DNA from 2 places in the Cupriavidus sp. USMAHM13 genome. Region 2 is predicted to be linked to the other one. Evidence: predicted binding sites of a transcription regulator. Region 2 holds the regulator's gene; the other holds the start of a gene.
The links. Region 2 encodes sigma-54, which starts transcription at its own class of promoters, with help from an activator protein. Its sites were predicted from a motif close to TGGCANGNAANCTGCTTT; they were not measured.

Region 1 (9,480 bases), on a different replicon from region 2:
GCCAGCGGCTATGGTAGGGCACGACCAGGTCCGGATAGCGGCGCCGGATGGTCGCGCTCACGTAGTCCGCGATTTCCGGCACCCGTTCCGGGTGCCAGCTGAACAGCGCCGACTCCCCGGAGGCAACGAAACGCGTCACTTCGGCACAATGCTTGCGCACGGCCCGCGCGCTCAGCAGCGCTGCCGCGAGATGCCCCTCCGGCAGCGGACAGAGCCAGCCGCTCCCTGCGTCCGCACCGCCGGCCCCCGCCAGATCCCCTTCCGGAAAAGCGTTCATTCTTCCAACCCCCTGCCCTTGGCCAGCGCCAGTTCGCTGGCATCGGGCGGCGTATACCGCGTGAAATAGCCGGCCGCCACCTTCGCGTCGATCTCCACCCTGGCATCGGCCGGGATCAATTCTTCCGGTATCGGCACCTGCTCCACCACCTCGATGCCCTGTGCCACCAGCGCACCGTGCTTCATATTGCTCATCGAGGCCCAGCGGTCGATGCGGCGGATGCCCAGCCAGTGGAACACGTCGGGCATCAGTTCCTGGAAGCGCATGTCCTGCACGCCCGCCACGCATTCGGTGCGGGCGAAATAGGTTTCCGCGCGGTCGCCGCCGGCCTGCCGCTTGCGCGCGTTGTAGACCAGGAACTTGGTGACCTCGCCCAATGCACGCCCTTCCTTGCGGTTATAGACCACCAGCCCGACTCCGCCCTGCTGCGCCATCTCGATGCAGACCTCGATGCCGTGAGCCAGGTAGGGGCGGCAGGTGCAGATGTCGGAGCCGAACACGTCCGAGCCGTTGCATTCGTCATGCACGCGGCACGCCACGCGCGTGCCGGGATCGCCGAGCCGCTCCAGGTCGCCGAAGAAATAGAGCGTCATGCCACCGATCGGCGGCAGGAAAACCTTCAGGTCCGGCCGCGTCACCAGCTCCGGGAACATGCCGCTGGTCTGCTCGAACAGATTGCGCCGCAGCACGCTTTCCTTGATGCCGAAACGGCGCGCCAGTCCGGGCAGGTGCCAGACCGGATCGATGGCGGCCTTGGTCACGCGCACGTCGCCGTTCGCGAACAGGATGCTGCCATCCGGCTTGAGCCGCCCCGCGGCGATCGCCGCCACCAGCTCCGGCATATTGATGTGGGCGCGCGTGATGGCGATGGTGGGACGTACGTCGATGCCGGCCGCGATGCGCTCGGCGAAGGCCGTCGCAACCAGGTGGCCCCAGGGATCGAGCGAGACGATCTTGTCCGGGTCGCTCCATTGCGGATGCGGTCCGACCGGCACCGCGGGCGCGGTGTCGGTGAAATCGGGCCGGTGGTCGCGCTGCAGCGCTCCGGACGCCACCGCGAGCGCGCGATAGACGGCATAGGCACCGCCATGGGTCCCGATCACGTTGCGGTGCGCCGGATTGGTCAGGCTCGCGATCACAGGCCCGCGCTCCGTGGCGGTCGGCGCCCCCCAGCAGATCGGCTCGGCGGGCTTGCCGCGACGGGCGTGCGAAGTCAGGACGATGTGGTCGGACATGACGGCCTCGGTAAGGAAATCCTGACCAAATGGTCAGGTTTACGCTTCCATACTAGGCAACCTTCGTGCCATCTCCCAACCTCGATTTCAGCCCTGTGTGAGGCGCAGCACACGCCATCCGCGCACCACCGAGGTGCAGGACGGGCCACGGCCGGACGGCCGGCGGGCATCAGGCGCGGTGCACGGCACCATGAGAAAGCGGCACCCGATGGGTGCCGCTCGCACGATCGACCCTGTGCGCCCCGTGCGCCCCGTGCCGCCGGTCAGGCCGCATGGCCGCTGCGCCAGAGCATCCAACGCGCGCGCAACAGCCCGGTCAGGCCGGCGGCCTCGACATAGCGATGGAACAGCGCCCCGGCAACGTTGCTGGCCGCCCACGCCAGCACCATGCCGCAGGCATTGGCCAGCGGCCGCCCAGGCAGGAAATGGAAGAACAAGGCGTTGACCACCAGGCAGACCGGGAAGTGGACCAGGAATACCGAGTAGGAGACGCGCCCGCACCAGGCCAGCAGCGCCCCGCCCTGCCATTGCTCCAGCCAACCCTGGCGCCGCACCACGCCGAGCAGCAAGGCCACCACCAGCGCCAGGGCGATGCGCAGGCGGAAGTCCACCGCCAGCGCCAGCAGGGCCACCGCCCCTAGCAGCAGCAGGGGCAGCGCCGGGCGCCCGGGGCTGGACGCCCAGTAGGCCAGCGTACCCAGCCCGTAGGCGCCAAAGAAGTAGACCGCCCAGACGTCCCAGGCGGCATCGCGGTTGAACCAGAACAGCGAGGCCAGCGCCATCGCCACGACCAGGACGATGCCGAAGCCGCGCGCACCGGCGCCGATGGTGCGGGCCGCCCACAGCAGCGCCAGCAGCAGCGCGAACAGTTGCATGTCGATGGCCACGTACCAGACGCCGGCCGACAGCGCGTCCACGTCGAGCAGGCTGTGCATCAGCAACACGTGGGCGATGAACTGGCGCAGGTGCGGCGCCGCGGGAATCGAATCGTGGTGCATCCAGTGGCGCGCCACCGCCGCCCCGGCGATGGCCAGCACGATGGCCACGCTATAGGGCACCACGAGCTTCTGGTAGCGCCGCCACAAGGCGGCCAGCGGGCGCTGTACCAGCAGCTCGCCGCCCGGCGCCAGGCTGCGCGCGGCGAGGAAGCCGCTGACCACCAGGAAGACCTGCACCGCGATGCGGGCGTATTGGGAGAGCCAGTCGAGCACGCCGGGCGCAAGCACGTGCGCCGCATCGGACATCGGACCGTAGAAGGCGAGATGATGCAGAACAATCAGCTGCGAACTGACCGCCTTGAGTGCATCGATGCACGCCAAGCGCGAAGAACGGGGGCTCATTGTCATGTTATAGGGGGGACTGCCGGAAGAGCGAAGGCAGCGATTTTACTCCCAAGCCTGCCACCCCGCCAGTGGCAAGCGCCGTCCCGTGCACATCGTGCGCGCCAGCTAGGCCCGGCGCAGCGCGGGCGCGATCACGGTTGCCGCCCTGGCGACCGGGTCGGCGGCGGCCTGCCGCGCGTGCCGCCGCCCGGGAGGCTCAGGCCGCCCGCAGCGCTCCGAGCCAGCTCGACTCCGGCAGCCGGCGCTGCGGCGACACCGCCGCGGCCCGGCCGCAGTGCCCACCGCAGCGCGCGAAGTCGGCCTGCTCCAGCCACGGCGCGATGAAGGCGCCCAAGGCATCCAGCAGCACGTCGGAGGTCATGCCGGCGGCGCCCGCCAGCGCCGCGCACATGATCCAGGTGGTGTTGTCGTGCTCGACCATGTAGAGCGTCTTGGCCTGGTCGGCCGGCTGCAGCACGTGCTCGCTCGCGTGCACGTGCCCGAGACCGAATGCCTGCACGAAATCTTCCCGGTGCCGCTCGCCGAAGCAGACCACCAGCTTGGGCTTCCAGCGCCGGCGGGTGTCGGCGACGAAGCGGAAGCGCCCGCCGTTGCGGCACAGGTCCAGGTAGCGCCGCTTGGGCACCAGAGCCGGCTGGCCGCGGAATGCCTGCGACCAGGGCACCGAACCGATATGGTTGGCCGGCAGCGGAAACAGGCTCATCTTGAACTCGGCCCCGCCCGGCGCGAACAGGTGCGTATCGAAATAGTGCTGCCAGTCGCATTCACTCTGCGGCCGACGGAACACTTCGGCGCGAGCGGACGCCATGATGCGTGCGATCTTCTGGTGGGACTGCCAGCGCTGCATCACATCGTGATGGCGCGCGCGGAAGTCGCTGTCCCAGGCGGTCGGCTCGGCGCGCGGCACCAGCGGCGCAGCCAGGGCTTCGGCCCAGGTATGCGGCGTGGCATCGCAGAACCAGACCGGGGCAGCCGGATCGCCACCTTCCATGCCGACGTAGGACGCAAAGTAGGCGTCGAGCTGCTCCGCCGTGAACACAGTCTTGTCCCGTGCTTCCATGACGTTGTTTCTCCCCGTAGATTGCTGCCGCAGCCGCTTGCGCCGGCTCCGGCCTCCTTCCCAAAACCAGGCGGCGGCGCCCGGCACGTGGCCTGCGGCAGCCGCCCCCCACAAGGACACGGGCGCAGGCGCCCGTGCCCGGCGTTCCCGGCGGACTTGATTGCATCCGTCCGGCCGCCATCCGTCTTGACGACGTTTCACTCCCGTTGCATTGGTCGACGCGTTGGAACGCGTACTCTTTGTGCCTGCTCGGTACCGGCATGGTGTGCAATCGCTGTGCCATCGGCGCCTGCGTCGCCGCGCGGGACGGCGCAAAAACCGGCTTGCCACCCGCAAAGCCTTGTGGGGACTGGGTTTCCGGCCTATCGGGAAATCACGTGGAGGTCCGCCGTGGCGCGCGCCGGGAGGGCCGCTGAAGGAGGAGTGTTACGTTACGTGCGACGTAACACGTAACGTTTTCGCAACGGATCGAGGAACTGCCGCAAGCGAGCCGCCGCCGTGGAGCGGCGCGGCCCCGGCGCCGCGATACCGATGCGCGGCGGCGCACGCGACGGCAACCCGCCTGGCAGCAGGCAAAGGCCCGCCACCGGCGCGCGGCCAGCGACCGCGGGCGGCAGGCTTGGCATGGACATTGCCTTATTCGTCACTGGAGAAACTCTGTGGCGCTGGATACCATGCCCCGCCAAGGCCGGAACCCTGTGAACACGATCGGCACGCCGAGCCCGGACCCCCGTCCCCGCAGCAACACCCGCCCCGCCACCACGGCGCTTGCGGCCGGAAGCCAGGCCTTGCTGCGCGACCTGCCACACGCCGCGCGGCGCGGCGAGCTGCGCGCCTTCTTCCAGCCCAAGCTGGACACCGCGACCGGACAACTGGTCGGCGCGGAAGCACTGGCGCGCTGGCAGCACCCCCGCTTCGGACTGCTGCTGCCCGATACGTTCATCCCCCTGGCCGAGCGCAGCGGCCACATCGAGTCGATCGGGCACTGGATGGTCGACGAGGTCTGCCGGCAACTGGCGGCCTGGGATGCCGAGGGCCTTCCCACGCCCGAGGTCGCCGTCAACGTTTCCCTGCGCGAGTTGCGCAATGCGGACCTGCTGCCGCAGATCGGGCATTGCCTGCGGCGCCACGGTATCGGCCCGCATCGCCTGCTGCTGGAATTCACCGAGTCGACCGCGATGCACGATCCGCAGTACATCGCCGATGTGCTGGCCCGGCTGCGCACCGCCGGGCTGCGGGTGGCGCTGGATGATTTCGGCACCGGCCACTCCAGCCTGGCGCGCCTGCATGCGCTGGCGGCACACGAGCTCAAGCTGGACCGCAGTTTCGTGACACCGCTCGACGCTCAGGAGCCCAAGACCTGCGCCATCGTCGCCGCGGTGGTCGCGCTGGCCCGCGCATTGGACATGCAGGTGGTCGCCGAGGGCGTGGAAACGCCGGCGCAACTGGAGATGCTGCGCAAGCTGGGATGCCGCCAGGTACAGGGTTTCCTGTTCTCGCAGCCGCTTCCCGCCGCGGCTTTCGCCAGCGGCTGGCTGCACTAGACAGAATGGATTGACCTGCCGCCCCGTTCAGGGCTCGCCGCCAGGCATGCGCCGCGCCGGCCTGGCAGGCAGGGGCACGGACACGCCCGCCCCGGACAGCAAGCGCACCAATGGCGCCGGACGGGCGACCAGGTCTTGCAGGGTATAGCGGTCCAGCACATCGAAATAGGCCAGCAAGGCATCGGCCAGCACGCCGCGCAAACCGCAGACCTGGGTGATCACGCAGGCGCTCTCGCCGGACTGGAAGCACTCGACCAGGCCGAAATCCGGCTCCGTGGCACGGATCACATCCCCGATCCGGATCTGCGCGGCAGGCCGCCCGAGCCGGATGCCCCCCGCGCGCCCGCGCACGGTGTGCAGGAAACCGGCCTGCCCGAGTCGCTGGACGATCTTGATCAGGTGGTTCTTCGGAATGGAAAAGGCGTCCGCGACCTGCTGGATGGTCACCAGCCCGTCCGGGTGGACCGCCACGAAGATCAGCGTGCGCAGGCTGTAGTCAGTGTAGTCCGTGAGTCTCATGGGATCGGGGCAAGACAGCGACGAGCCAGTCTAACATCGCTTCTGGATGCATCTTATCGCCCTCTGGCCCGGCTTCGGAGATAATCCGCACACCCTGCCTGGGAGTATCGGAGGCCCGCCCGACAAGGGACCGGACAAGCGCCGAAGGGGCGCGATCCTATCAGAGCAATCCGGCGGTTTTCCTCACCATTTCGGGGGGTTGTTGTGAGAAAGGGACAATGTTACCCATCGGAATAAAGTGCGGTCAAAGCAATTGCTTCGGTACCGTAAAAGGCATGAAAATGTAACAGGAAATCAATAACAGCGATCTGCAGATCAAAATAGGAAATTACGGGGTGACTTTGTCCACGCTTCAATATCTGACGGAACGTCATTGCTCCTCGCAATGGCGTGATGTGCTTGGCGCTTTTGCATCCGAGCTGGCCGATACGCTGGATGTCGCGAGCCTGCGCGAACTGATGCGCCGGGTCGGCGCGCGGTTCGCCGAGCGCTTCGACCTGGGCCGCTGCGACACCGTCGCCGACCTGGAGCAGGCCCTCACGCAGGTGTGGTTGCGCATCGACTGGGGCTGGACCCGGATCGAGGACAACGGCGAAACGCTGACCATCCACCACCATTGCGCCCCGCTCAGGACGGCGCTTGGCGAGTCGGCCGATGCGTGGTCACCGGGCTTCCTCGAAGGCGCCTACCAGCATTGGTTCCGCGTCCTCGGCTCCTCCGACGCATTGGCCCTGACGCAGGTGACGCAGATCGACGCCACTGGCACAGTCGCCTTCCGTTTCGGGCGCTGAATGGACCGGGCCTCCGGCGGCGGCGCCCGGCACGAGCTTGCCGCGCCGCACCGGAATCTATCGACCAGCCAAAGACCATGAGCCAGTCCGACGACCTGACAAAATTGTTCAAGCGGTTCGGTGGCGACACCACCTCCTACCGCGAAATCGTCCGCAGCGAGGGTGCGCAGCAAGCACGCGCGCGCTGGCCGCTGCTGTCTGCCGTCCAGGCGGATCGGCCCGACGAAGTGCCGCCGGTATCCCCCGGCGAGCTGGCGGGCGCCATGCTGCGGCAGCCGCCGGCGCCGGCGCCGGCGCCGGCGCAGCCGGAGTTGCCTCCGGCACCCACCCCCCAGGCACCACTGCCGCCCTCCCACTTCGCCCCGACGCGGCCGCCGCTGCCGGTGCGCACGGCCGGCCTGCCGCCGGCCGGTGCGCCATTGCTGCAGCCCATGCCGGCAATTCCGGCAGCGCCCGCGGCACCGGTCGCCCACCCGGGCCTGCAAGGCATGCCGGCGTCCAGCGCCGCACAGCCCACACAGCCCGCCGCCCCCTCGGCAACCCCGGCAGCGGCCAGGCTGACGCTCAAGCAAAGGCTGGCTGGCGCAACCGTGCCGCCGCCGCCCGCGCCGGCGCGGGCCTATGTCGCGCCCCCGGCCCAGTTCGCCTCCGCCGTGGCCGCCGCATCGGCCAATGCCGCCAGCCAGGCGTCCGGCACCGAGCTCACCCGGGTGTTCGCGCGCCTGGAAGGCCGCAGCGCGGATCCGGACGCCGAGCGGGCACAGTTGCGCCGCTCCCTTCTCGACCGGTTGAAGCGCCCATGAAGGTCGTCGCTGTAGTGTCGGCCAAGGGGGGCGTCGGCAAGACCACCCTTTCCGCCAATCTCGCCCAGGCCCTGGCACAGGTGGGCCAACGCGTGTTCGCCATCGACCTCGACCCGCAGAACGCGCTGCGCCTGCATTTCGGCATGCCGCCCGAGCTGATCGACGGCCATGCGCGTGCCACGCTGGCCGGCCAGCCCTGGCACGAAAGCGTGTTCCGGGGCCGCTCGACGGTGCAGGTGCTGCCCTTCGGCGCGCTCAACGAAGCGGACCGCTCGAGCTTCGAGCAGCGGCTTGCCGGCGAGCCCGCCTGGCTGCGTTCGCACCTGGAGCTGCTGGGACTGCCGGGCCGCGACGACGTGGTCATCATCGATACCCCGCCCGGCCCCTCCCCGTATATGCGGCAGGCGCTGTCCTGCGCGCAGGTGTGCGTGGTCGTGACGCTGGCCGACGCGGCCTCGTATGCCACGCTGCCGCTGATGGAAGACCTGATCCAGACCTACTGCGAGGGACGGCCGGACTATCTGGGCCATGCCGTGGTGGTCAACCAGGTCGATGTCAGCCGCCAGCTGGGCAAGGATGTGCTGCAGGTGCTGCGCCAGCAGTTCGGCGACCGCCTGCTGGGCGTGGTCCATCGCGACGAAGCCGTGGCGGAAGCGCTGGCCTTCGACCGCAGCGTATTGGAATACAACCCCAACAGCCAGGCCACCCAGGACCTGCTGCGCTGCGCCGGCTGGCTGCGCCAGGCGCTGGGCCTGCACGGAGTCGAAGCATGAAGCGCCAGCCCTCCCCTCCCGCAGCCGCCACCGCGGCACCCCGCGCCGGCTGGTTCGATCGCCTGTCCTCGCGCGTGCGGGGCTTCGGCAACACCTTTGTCGGCCTGCCGCTGTGGAACCACCCGGGAGCACGCGTGGCTGCCCTTGTGGTCGCGCTGTTCCTGTTCCTGCTGGTGGTGACGGTGCCGCTGGACTTCTGGCAGCAGGTCGGCTTCGCCGCCGCCTGTTTCGCCATGGCGGTGTGGCTGAACCGGATCCACGGGCGGCTGGCTACGCTGATCCTGGTGGTACTGTCCATGTCGGCGTCCAGCCGCTACATGTACTGGCGCCTGACCGAGACGATGAGCTTCACCAACTGGACCGACGTCGCCTTCGGCACCGGCCTGGTACTGGCCGAGCTGTATGCCTTCGCGGTGCTGATGCTGGGCTATTTCCAGACCGCCTGGCCGCTCAAGCGCAAACCGGTGCCGATGCCCGATGACACCTCGACCTGGCCGACGGTGGACGTCTTCATCCCGACCTACAACGAGCCGCTCTCGGTGGTGAAGCCGACCGTGTTCGCCGCCATGTCGCTCGACTGGCCCGCCGACAAGATCCGCGTGTTCGTGCTGGACGACGGCCGCCGCGAGGAATTCCGCGCCTTCTGCGAGAAGGTCGGCGTCGCGCACCTGACCCGCGACAACAACCGCCACGCCAAGGCGGGCAATATCAATGAGGCGCTCAAGAAGACCGACGGCGAGTTCGTCGCCATCTTTGACTGCGACCACATCCCGACGCGCTCCTTCCTGCAGATCTGCACCGGCTGGTTCCTCAAGGACCGCAAGCTCGCCATGCTGCAGACGCCCCACTATTTCTTCTCGCCGGCCCCGTTCGAGAAGAACCTGCGCACCTTCCAGCAGGTGCCCAACGAGGGTGAGCTGTTCTACGGCCTGGTCCAGGACGGCAACGACTTGTGGGATGCCACATTCTTCTGCGGCTCGTGCGCCATCATCCGGCGCGCCCCGCTGCTCGAAGTGGGCGGCATCGCCGTGGAGACGGTGACCGAGGATGCCCACACCGCGCTCAAGCTGCACCGCAAGGGGTATGGCACCGCCTACCTGGCCATTCCCCAGGCGGCCGGCCTGGCCACCGAAAG
Region 2 (9,480 bases):
TTCATGGCCGCGTGCCATGCCGGCGCCGCGGTGTCTGACTGGGCTCGATGCCCATTACCGCACACAACGGCGCGCCGCCGGCCTGCGTTGACGGCCGCGCCCGTGTTCCTGTAAGCAATTGCAAGCAGCGGCCGGCGGCATGCCGGCCGGCGTCAGAGCAGTCTTCCCTGGCCCCGCGAGACCGCGTCGGCCTGCATCGCGGCCCGCTGGCGGTCCATGAAGTCGCGCAGCGTGTCGATGCCGCGCAGGCGCAGGATGGTGTTGCGCACCGCAGCCTCGACCAGCACCGCCAGGTTGCGGCCGGCCGCAACCTGGATCTTCACCATGTGGATCGGCAGGCCCAGTACGTCCAGGTACTGCGAATCGAGCGGCAGCCGCTCGAACTCGCCGTCGTTGCGGCGCACCAGTTGCACCACCAGCTTGAGCTTCATCTTCCGGCGCACCGCCGTCTCGCCGAAGATGGTCTTGATGTCGAGCAGGCCCAGGCCGCGCACCTCGAGCAGGTTCTGCAGCAATGGCGGGCAGCGTCCTTCGACGAAGTCCGGACCCAGGCGCACGAAGTCGACCGCGTCATCGGCCACCAGGCCGTGGCCGCGCGAGATCAGTTCCAGGCCCAGTTCGCTCTTGCCCAGGCCGGATTCGCCCATGATCAGCACGCCCATGCCGAGAATGTCGAGGAATACCCCGTGCATGGTCACGCGCGGCGCCGAGATGCGCGACAGGTAGAGGCGCAGGTGGTCGATCACGGCCGCCGAGGATACCGGCGTGGTGAACAGCGGTGTGGAAGAGCGCGTGCAGCGCAGTTCCAGGTCGGGCGGTGGCTCCATGCCGTCGGCGACCACCAGGAAGGGCGGCTCGAGCAGGATCAGCTCGCCCATCTGCCGCTTGCGCATCTCGTCGTCCAGCCGCTGGTAGTAGGTGATCTCGGGTTTGCCGAGGACCTGGATGCGGTTGGGGTGGATCAGGTTCAGGTGGCCCACGAGGTCGGCGGCCGAGGTGGCTTCGCGGGCGAAATCCACGTCGAAGGCGCGATCCGCCCCCTCGAGACCCGCCACCCATGAGAGTTTGAGGTCGGCTGCGTTGTCGTCGAAGATGGACTGGGAAGAAACGCCGGTGAGTTCCATGCGGGGGAGTCTGGTGGGGCTGGAAAGCGCTAGGACCCGCCGCCGGTGCCTTGGCCCGCGCCTGCGGGCGGAGCGCCGGTCAGGGATGCCATTCGGTCAGGAGCTGGTGCACGGCTTCGGGCGTCGGCAGCGTGGCCAGGCCTTCGCGCATGTCGCGGTCGGACAGCAACTGGGCGATCTCCGACAGGATCTCGAGATGTTGCTGGGTGGCCTGCTCGGGTACCAGCAGGAAGATCAGCAGCGACACCGGCTTGCCGTCGGGCGATTCGAATGGGATCGGCTCGGCCAGACGCATGAAGGCGGCCAGCGGTTGCTTCAGGCCCTTGATGCGGCCATGCGGGATGGCCACGCCCGCGCCCAGCCCGGTCGAGCCCAGCGACTCGCGCGCGAACAGGTTGTCGGTGACCGTGGCCCGCGCCACGCCATGGTTGTTCTCGAAGAGGAGTCCGGCCTGTTCGAAGACGCGCTTCTTGCTGGTGACGCTGACGTCGAGTGTGATGTTGCCTGGCGGCAGCAATTTGGCCAAACGGTTCATGGCAGGTGCGCAGGGATTCCAGATAAGCGGCCCGGTGCGCTGCGCGCCCGGCCGGGTCAAAGAGGCGGAATATCCGCTCGCTCCGCCGGTCGGGCGCCGGCATGCGGAGTATCGGACCATTATAGAGCAGCCCGCCCGCCTTCTTGTGCGGCGCGCAAGCCGCGGTCCCGGCGGTAGCGGCGACTCATGTATTGGAGAGCATACACTGCGTCGCGCCACTTGCGAACTCCCCCGGACGAGGGCGTGTACGGGGCGTGCACGCGAGCCGGTCCGCCAAAAGCAAAAAACCGCGCTGATGCGCGGTTCGTGGTCTGGCCCTTGTGCTGGTGGCCGACGGGCGGCCTCAAGGCAGATCAGGCAGATTGTTCTTATTGTTTTCTCTGGCTATTGCTGCATCTGTGCGGCAGCCATCTGGTACTTCACGGATTCCCGGTCGTGGCTCTGCACGCGGTCCTTGTACCGGATGACCTGACGGTCCAGCTTGTCGACCAGTGCGTCGATCGCCGCATACAGGTCTTCGTGGTGCGCCTCGACGAAGATGTCCTTGCCCTTCAGATGCAGATTGATTTCCGCGTACTGACGCCTGTCCTTTTCCTTGTGGTTGTCGACAGAGAGCAGCACGCTAACGCCGATGACTTGATCGAAATGCCTGACGATACGCTCCAGCTTCGTTTCCACGTACTCACGCAGGGGTGGCGTGATGTCCAGGTGGTGTCCACTGATCTTGAAGTTCATAGCGCTTCTCCTTCTGAAAGAGCCACACCAGGCAGGCGATGCGGCTCGGCTACAAAGACTTGCGGAGATTGACTGCCGGGATCTTCAGCGCTTCTCGGTACTTGGCGACCGTCCGGCGCGCCACGACGAAGCCCTGATCGCCCAGCAATTCGGCAATTCGGCTGTCGGACAGGGGATTCTTCGGGTCTTCGGCTCCTATCAGTTGCTTGATCAAGGCTCGGATAGCCGTTGATGAAGCAGCGCCGCCCGTTTCCGTGGACACATGGCTGCCGAAGAAGTACTTCAGCTCGAAAGTGCCCATGGGGGTGGCCATGTATTTGTTAGTCGTCACCCGAGAGATGGTTGACTCGTGTAATCCCAGTGTATCGGCAATCTCCCGCAAAACCAAGGGGCGCATCGCAATTTCACCGTGGCTGAAGAAGTTCTTTTGACGCTCGACAATGGCCTGTGCGACACGCAGGATGGTGTCGAAGCGCTGCTGGATGTTCTTGATCAGCCAGCGGGCTTCCTGCAGTTTCTGCTGCAGGCCGGCGGCACCGGATTCGCCCTTGGCGCCGCGCAGGATCTGCGCGTACATGTCGTTGATGCGCAGGCGCGGCATCACGTCGGGATTGAGTTGGGCGATCCAGCCGCTGCCGCTCTTGCGCACGAACACGTCGGGCACGACGAAGTCGGCCTGCGGACGGTTGTAGGCGTGGCCCGGATACGGTGCCAGCGAGCGGATCAGGTCATGTGCTGCCTTCAGCGCCGTCTCGTCCACCTGCAGCGCCTTCTTCAAGCGCGTGTAATCGCGCGCGGCCAGCAGTTCCAGGTGGTGGTTGACGATGCCCAGCGCCAGCTCGCGCTGCGGATGCGACAGCCGCCGCAGCTGCAGCGCCAGGCATTCGGCCGCATTGCGCGCTCCCACGCCGGGTGGATCGAAGCTCTGCAGCAGGGCCAGCATGGCCTGCACTTCCTCGATCTCGAACTCCAGCTCTTCGGGCAGCTCTTCGCAGATCTCCTCGAGCGTGGCGCTGAGGTAGCCGTCGTCGTCGAGCGACTCGATCAGGAAGATGGCCAGGCCCTTGTCGCGCGCCGAGATCTTCAGCGGCGCGAGCTGTTCCATCAGGTGCTCGCGCAGGGTCGGCTCGGCGTCGCGCAGTTGCAGCGGCGCCTTCTCGTCTTCGTCGCCCTGGGGGCGACGCGCGAAGTCGTCCAGGCTCCAGTCGCTGCCGTAGTCGTCGGCGCCGTCGCCGAAGCGCTCTTCATCGCCGCCGCCCTCGTCGCTGCGTGCCTCGCCATTGCCCTGCGCTTCGGCCGGGGCCGGCGCGGGTGCGCTCTGCACGTTGATGCTGCCATCGGCGGCCACCCGCAGCGGGCTCTCGATCCAATCGTTTTCGCGCTCGAGCAGAGGGTTTTCGATCAGGGCCTGCTCGACTTCCTGCTGCAGTTCGAGCGTGGAAAGCTGCAACAGCCGGATCGACTGCTGAAGCTGTGGCGTCAGTGCGAGATGCTGGGAAAGGCGGAGCTGAAGCGAAGGTTTCATGCGGCCTATTCTATGCCCATCCGCAGCGCGATGGAACGAAAATTGCTAACGTTCCTGCCGCTTTGTCGCGGTCCCGCGCCGGCGAGGCGCGGCCACCGCATCACATGCGGAAGTTCTCGCCCAGGTAGACCCGGCGCACCGATTCGTTGGCGATGATTTCCTGCGGGCGGCCCTCGGCCAGCACCGCGCCCTCGCTGATGATGTAGGCGTGGTCGCAGATGCCCAGCGTCTCGCGCACATTGTGGTCGGTGATCAGCACGCCGATGTTGCGCGCCTTGAGGAAGCTGACGATACGCTGGATCTCGCCCACCGCGATCGGGTCGACACCGGCGAACGGTTCGTCGAGCAGGATGAAGCGCGGGGCCGAAGCCAGCGCGCGCGCGATTTCCACGCGCCGGCGCTCGCCGCCCGACAGAGACAGCGCGGGATTCTGGCGCAGGTGGGCGATCTGCAGGTCGTCGAGCAGCGCGTCCAGGCGGCGCTCGATCTCCTGCGCCGACAGCGGCTTGCCGTCGACGATCTGCAGCTCCAGCACCGCGCGGATGTTCTCCTCGACGTTGAGCTTGCGGAACACCGAGGCCTCCTGCGGCAGGTAGGACAGGCCCATGCGCGCGCGCTCGTGGATGGCCAGGCCGCTCAGGTGCAGGCCGTCGAGCACGATGTCGCCTTCGTCCAGCGCCACCAGGCCGACGATCATGTAGAAGGAGGTGGTCTTGCCGGCGCCGTTGGGCCCCAGCAGGCCGACCACCTCGCCGCTCTTGACGTCGAGCGAGACGTCCTTGACCACCGTGCGCGAGCCATAGCGCTTCTTCAGGTGGCGTACCGTCAGCGTGCTGCCGCCGGCGGACTGGCCGTTGCTGGCGGTGGCGGCGGGGGCGGTCTGGGTATCGGTCATGAGGGCAGTGCGTTGGGAGCGCCTGGCGCGCTGGATGCGTTGCGTTCGGCTGGGTTCAGGACTTGGACGGCGCGGGTGCGGGCTTCAGCTCCAGCGGCGGCGCTGCCGGCGCGCTGGCCGGCTGGCGCGGCGAGAGCACGGCGCGCACGCGTCCCGAGGAGGTCACCGCGCCTTTGTCGCCGCTGCTGCTGGCCGTGTAGTACTCGTTGTTGCTGTCGTAGGTGATCACGGCGCCGCGGATCTCGTCGATCTGCTTGCCGCCCGCCAGGCGCGCCATGCGGGCCTGGCCGATCAGCTTGGAGATGCCTTGCTTGCCGTCGTACTCGATGCGGTCGCCCCAGCCGTCGATGTACTCGTCGACGTTGTCGCGCTTCTGGCGGATATAGGCGAGCTTGCCCGGCTTGGCCGTGGCGATGGCGTACTGGTAGCCCTCTGGGTCGGTGCGCAGCTCGGCGGCGTCCGACTTCAGCACCATGGTGCCCTTGGTCAGGACCACGTTGCCGGTCAGCGTGTAGACCTGCTTGACATCATCGTAGCTGGCGTTGTCGGCCTCGAGCACCAGCGGCTTGTCGCGGTCGGCGCGCTCGGCGTGGGCGGCCGGCGCCAGGCAGAGCGCGGCGGCCGCGGCCAGCAGGGCAGGCGAAATCCGGGCGCGGAACCACGTCTTCAAGGCAGGCATCATGATGGTGAGCGGATGGAGAAAGCGGCGGCTGCGGGTTGCCGCGCGCGGTTGCATGACTTAGGACCTCGGCGCGGGCGCGCCGCGCGGGGTGGTGACGATAGTGCCGCGCACGTTGCCGAACAATTGTACTTCGCGCGTGACGTTGTTGAAGAGCAGGCCGTTGGCGTTCATCACGGAGACGCCGCGGGTGAGCTGCACCGGCTTGTCGGTCTTCACGAGATCGTCGTTGACGAGGATCCGGAAGTACTCGGAGGCCGCGCTCATCTGCGGGTCCTGCGCCGGGTCGGGACCCTGCGCCCGCACGATGAGGCCGTTGTCGTAGAGGTCGATGATCGAGCCGTCCGCGTTCATCTTGCCGCGGTCGGCGCGGCCGCTCACCGGCGGGCGGCCCGGATCGTAGGAGCGCATCGCGGGGCGGGCGAACTCGTAGGTCTGGTCGTCCTCGAAGTGCACCATCTTGTCGCCGTTGAAGCGCAACTTGGTGTCGCCGTTCACGTCGAGCTCGGTGGCCGCGAAGCGGTCCATGTAGTAGTCGGGCTCGTGGCGTGCCGTCTTCGGGCCGGTCGCGGCTTCGCGCGGCGAGTTGATCTGCACGAGCCAGAACGTGCTGCCGGCGACCACCGCCATCAGCAGCATGGGCAGCGCGCGCATGGCGAGCCGGCTGAGGGAAGACAGGATGGATTGCATGGGCGCCCGACGTGCCTCAGATGACCTTGGCGCGGGTCAGGTCGTGGATGTGCAGCGCGCCGACCAGGCGCCCGCCCTCGTCCACCACCAGCAGCTGGTTGATGCGGTTGGCTTCCATCAGCTGTACCGCCTCGACCGCCAGCCGGTCCGGGCCGATGCTGCGCGGATCACGGTGCATGACGTCGCCGATCGGCACCGTCTTCCAGTCGCGCGGGGTCTCCAGCAGGCGGCGCAGGTCGCCGTCGGTGAAGACGCCGATGGCGCGGCCGTCGGCGTCGACCACCGCGGTCATGGCCATGCCTTTGCGCGTGATTTCCATCAGCGCCTGTGCCAGCGGCGTGCTTTCGCGTACCTCGGGCACGGCATTGCCGCTGCGCATCACGTCGCGCACATGGGTCAGCAGCTTGCGCCCGAGCGCCCCGCCCGGGTGCGAGCGGGCGAAGTCCTCTTCGCCGAAACCGCGCGCGTCCAGCACCGCCACCGCGAGCGCGTCGCCCAGCGCCAGTGCCGCGGTGGTGCTGGCGGTCGGGGCCAGGTTCAGCGGGCAGGCTTCCTTCTCGACACCGGCATCCAGGTGCACGTCCGCCAGCTTGGCGAGCGTGGAGGCAGGGTTGCCCGTCACCGAGATCAGGCGGGCACCGATGCGCTTGACGATCGGCACGATGGCGAGCAGCTCGCCGGTCTCGCCGGAATTGGAGAAGGCGACCAGTACGTCGTCGCGCGTCACCATGCCGAGGTCGCCGTGGCTCGCCTCGGCGGGGTGGACGAAGAAGGCGGGCGTGCCGGTGGAGGCCAGGGTGGCGGCCACCTTGCGGCCGATATGGCCCGACTTGCCGATGCCCGAAACGACCACGCGGCCGCTGCAGTGGAGGACGAGCTCCACCGCGCGCGCAAATTCGTGAGTCAGGCGGGCGGACAGTGCCGCCACGGCATCGGCCTCGGTCTGCAGGGTATTGCGAGCGAGCTGAAGTGCTCGATCGGCATCGAAATTGGCTATCATGGCGACGAAGTATACCAACGAATGCGATGGCGTCTGGCCCGTCCCACCAGGGGGGGCGTTCCCGGGCGGCAACCGCGCTTGCCGGGCCCCGCCGGCGGGCGGCCCGCGCCGGGCGGCCCGTGCGCCGGGCCGGCCCACCCAGAGCCTTTCGATGCATTCTCCGCTGGAACTCACTCTTGTGCTGCTGGCAGCCGCCGTATTCGGCGTGGTCGCCTTCCGCATGCTGCAACTGCCTCCCATGCTGGGCTACCTCGCGGTCGGCATCCTGATCGGGCCGCATGCGCTGGCGCTGGCCGGCGATTCGGGGCAGATCCAGTACCTGGCCGAGTTCGGCGTGGTCTTCCTGATGTTCTCGATCGGGCTGGAGTTCAGCCTCGGCAAGCTGCGCGCCATGCGGCGGCTGGTGTTCGGCCTGGGCGGGTCGCAGGTGGTGCTGACCATGCTGGCGGTGCTGCCGGCCAGCCTGCTGTTCAACTGGCTGTTCCACCTGAGCTGGCAGGCGGCCATCGCCATCGGCGGCGCGCTTGCCATGTCCTCCACTGCGATCGTCTCCAAGATGCTGTCCGAGCGCATGGAACTGGAGACCGAGCACGGCCGCAACATCATCAGCGTGCTGCTGTTCCAGGACCTGGCGGTGGTGCCGCTGCTGATCGTGATCCCGGCGCTGTCGCGCGACCCCGGCGACATGGCGGCCGCGCTGATGCTGGCGGCGGTGAAGATCGTGGTGGCGCTGAGCCTGATCTTCTACGTCGGCAAGAACCTGATGAGCCGCTGGTTCCACGTGGTGGCGGCGCGCCGCTCGCAGGAACTGTTCATGCTCAACCTGCTGCTGGTCACGCTCGGCATGGCCGCGCTCACCGAGCGGCTGGGCCTGTCGATGGCACTGGGCGCCTTCATCGCCGGCATGCTGATCTCGGAAACGCCCTACCGCCACCAGGTGGAAGAGGACATCAAGCCCTTCCGCGACGTGCTGCTCGGCCTGTTCTTCGTCACCATCGGCATGCTGCTCAATGTGCGCGTGGTGCTCGATCACCTGTGGCTGGTCCTGTTGCTGCTGCTCTTGCCCATCCTCTTCAAGTTCGTGCTGATCGCGCTGCTGGCGCGCGCCTTCGGCTCGCGCCAGGGCGTGGCCATGCGCACCGGCCTGGGCCTGGCGCAGGCCGGCGAGTTCGGCTTCGTGCTGCTGAACCAGATCGACGGACTGAACCTGCTCGACCCGGTGCTGACCCAGGTGATCCTGGCCTCCATGCTGCTGTCGATGCTGGCGGCGCCGTTCCTGATCCAGTACAGCGACGCCATCGTGCTGCGCTTCGCCGCCAACGAGTGGCTGCTGCAGTCCCTCAACATGACGCGTATCGCGGCGCAGAGCCTGCAGACCGAGAAGCACGCCATCATCTGCGGCTACGGCCGCAGCGGCCAGAACCTGGCGCGCATGCTGGAGCGCGAGGGCATCGGCTACGTCGCGCTGGACCTCGACCCCGACCGCGTGCGCGAGGCCGCCGCCGCGGGCGAGACCGTGGTGTACGGCGATGCCGGCCGGCGCGAGGCCCTGATCGCCGCCGGCATCCACCGCGCCGCGGCGCTGGTCGTCACCTACGCCAACACGCCCTCGGCGCTGCGGGTCCTGCACCATGTGCAGGAGCTGGAGCCGGGCTTGCCGGTGATCGTGCGCACGGTCGACGATTCGGAACTGGATGCCCTGCAGAAGGCCGGCGCCACCGAGGTGGTGCCCGAGATCATCGAAGGCAGCCTGATGCTGGCCTCGCACGCCCTGGTGCTGCTGGGCGTGCCGATGCGGCGCGTGGTGCGCGGTGTGCAGCAGGCGCGCGACGCGCGCTACAGCCTGTTGCGCGGCTACTTCCATGGCCGCGACGACGAGGAAGACATGCTCGAGCGCGATTCGGTGCGGTTGCGCTCGATCTCGCTCGGGGCGCAGGCCAGTTCGGTCGGCCGCCGCCTGGGTGCGCTGGGCCTGGCGCAGATGGGGGTGGAGGTGACCGCGGTGCGCCGCCGCGGTATCCGTGCCTTCGATCCGCAGGACGATACCGTGCTCGAGCCGGGCGACATCCTGGTGCTGCGCGGCCCGTCCGAGGCGCTGGACACCGCCGAACAGAGGCTGCTGGCCGGCTAGGCCGCTCAGGCGCGCTAGACCCGCTAGACCCGCTAGACCCGCTAGGCAGGCAACTGCCCGGCCTTGGCGCGCGCAACGGGTACGCGGCGGGCGGACCGTCCAGTTGCCGCTGCCGCGGCCGCGGCGGACGAGGGCGGCGTATCGACCCAGCCGGGTGGCAGGTCGC

Region 1: a site for sigma-54 is predicted at 1,566-1,583, ahead of BKK81_RS30130 (GTP cyclohydrolase II). Genes of this name have one in related genera too.

The regions. Positions count from the first base shown of each region.
Region 1 covers NZ_CP017752.1:2,709,327-2,718,806, forward strand. The annotation lists gene BKK81_RS30125 (URC4/urg3 family protein) at 1-277, opposite strand, end outside; gene BKK81_RS30130 (GTP cyclohydrolase II) at 274-1,512, opposite strand; gene BKK81_RS30135 (acyltransferase family protein) at 1,776-2,852, opposite strand; gene BKK81_RS30140 (transcriptional regulator) at 3,052-3,915, opposite strand; gene BKK81_RS30145 (EAL domain-containing protein) at 4,614-5,459, shown strand; gene BKK81_RS30150 (Rrf2 family transcriptional regulator) at 5,487-5,978, opposite strand; gene bcsD (cellulose biosynthesis protein BcsD) at 6,314-6,769, shown strand; gene bcsP (cellulose biosynthesis protein BcsP) at 6,847-7,572, shown strand; gene bcsQ (cellulose biosynthesis protein BcsQ) at 7,569-8,345, shown strand; gene bcsA (UDP-forming cellulose synthase catalytic subunit) at 8,342-9,480, shown strand, end outside.
Region 2 covers NZ_CP017751.1:947,017-956,496, forward strand. The annotation lists gene hprK (HPr(Ser) kinase/phosphatase) at 153-1,124, opposite strand; gene ptsN (PTS IIA-like nitrogen regulatory protein PtsN) at 1,204-1,659, opposite strand; gene hpf (ribosome hibernation-promoting factor, HPF/YfiA family) at 2,044-2,394, opposite strand; gene BKK81_RS04310 (RNA polymerase factor sigma-54) at 2,444-3,919, opposite strand; gene lptB (LPS export ABC transporter ATP-binding protein) at 4,020-4,814, opposite strand; gene lptA (lipopolysaccharide transport periplasmic protein LptA) at 4,870-5,496, opposite strand; gene lptC (LPS export ABC transporter periplasmic protein LptC) at 5,554-6,183, opposite strand; gene BKK81_RS04330 (KpsF/GutQ family sugar-phosphate isomerase) at 6,200-7,183, opposite strand; gene BKK81_RS04335 (monovalent cation:proton antiporter family protein) at 7,335-9,314, shown strand; gene BKK81_RS04340 (ribbon-helix-helix domain-containing protein) at 9,356-9,480, opposite strand, start outside.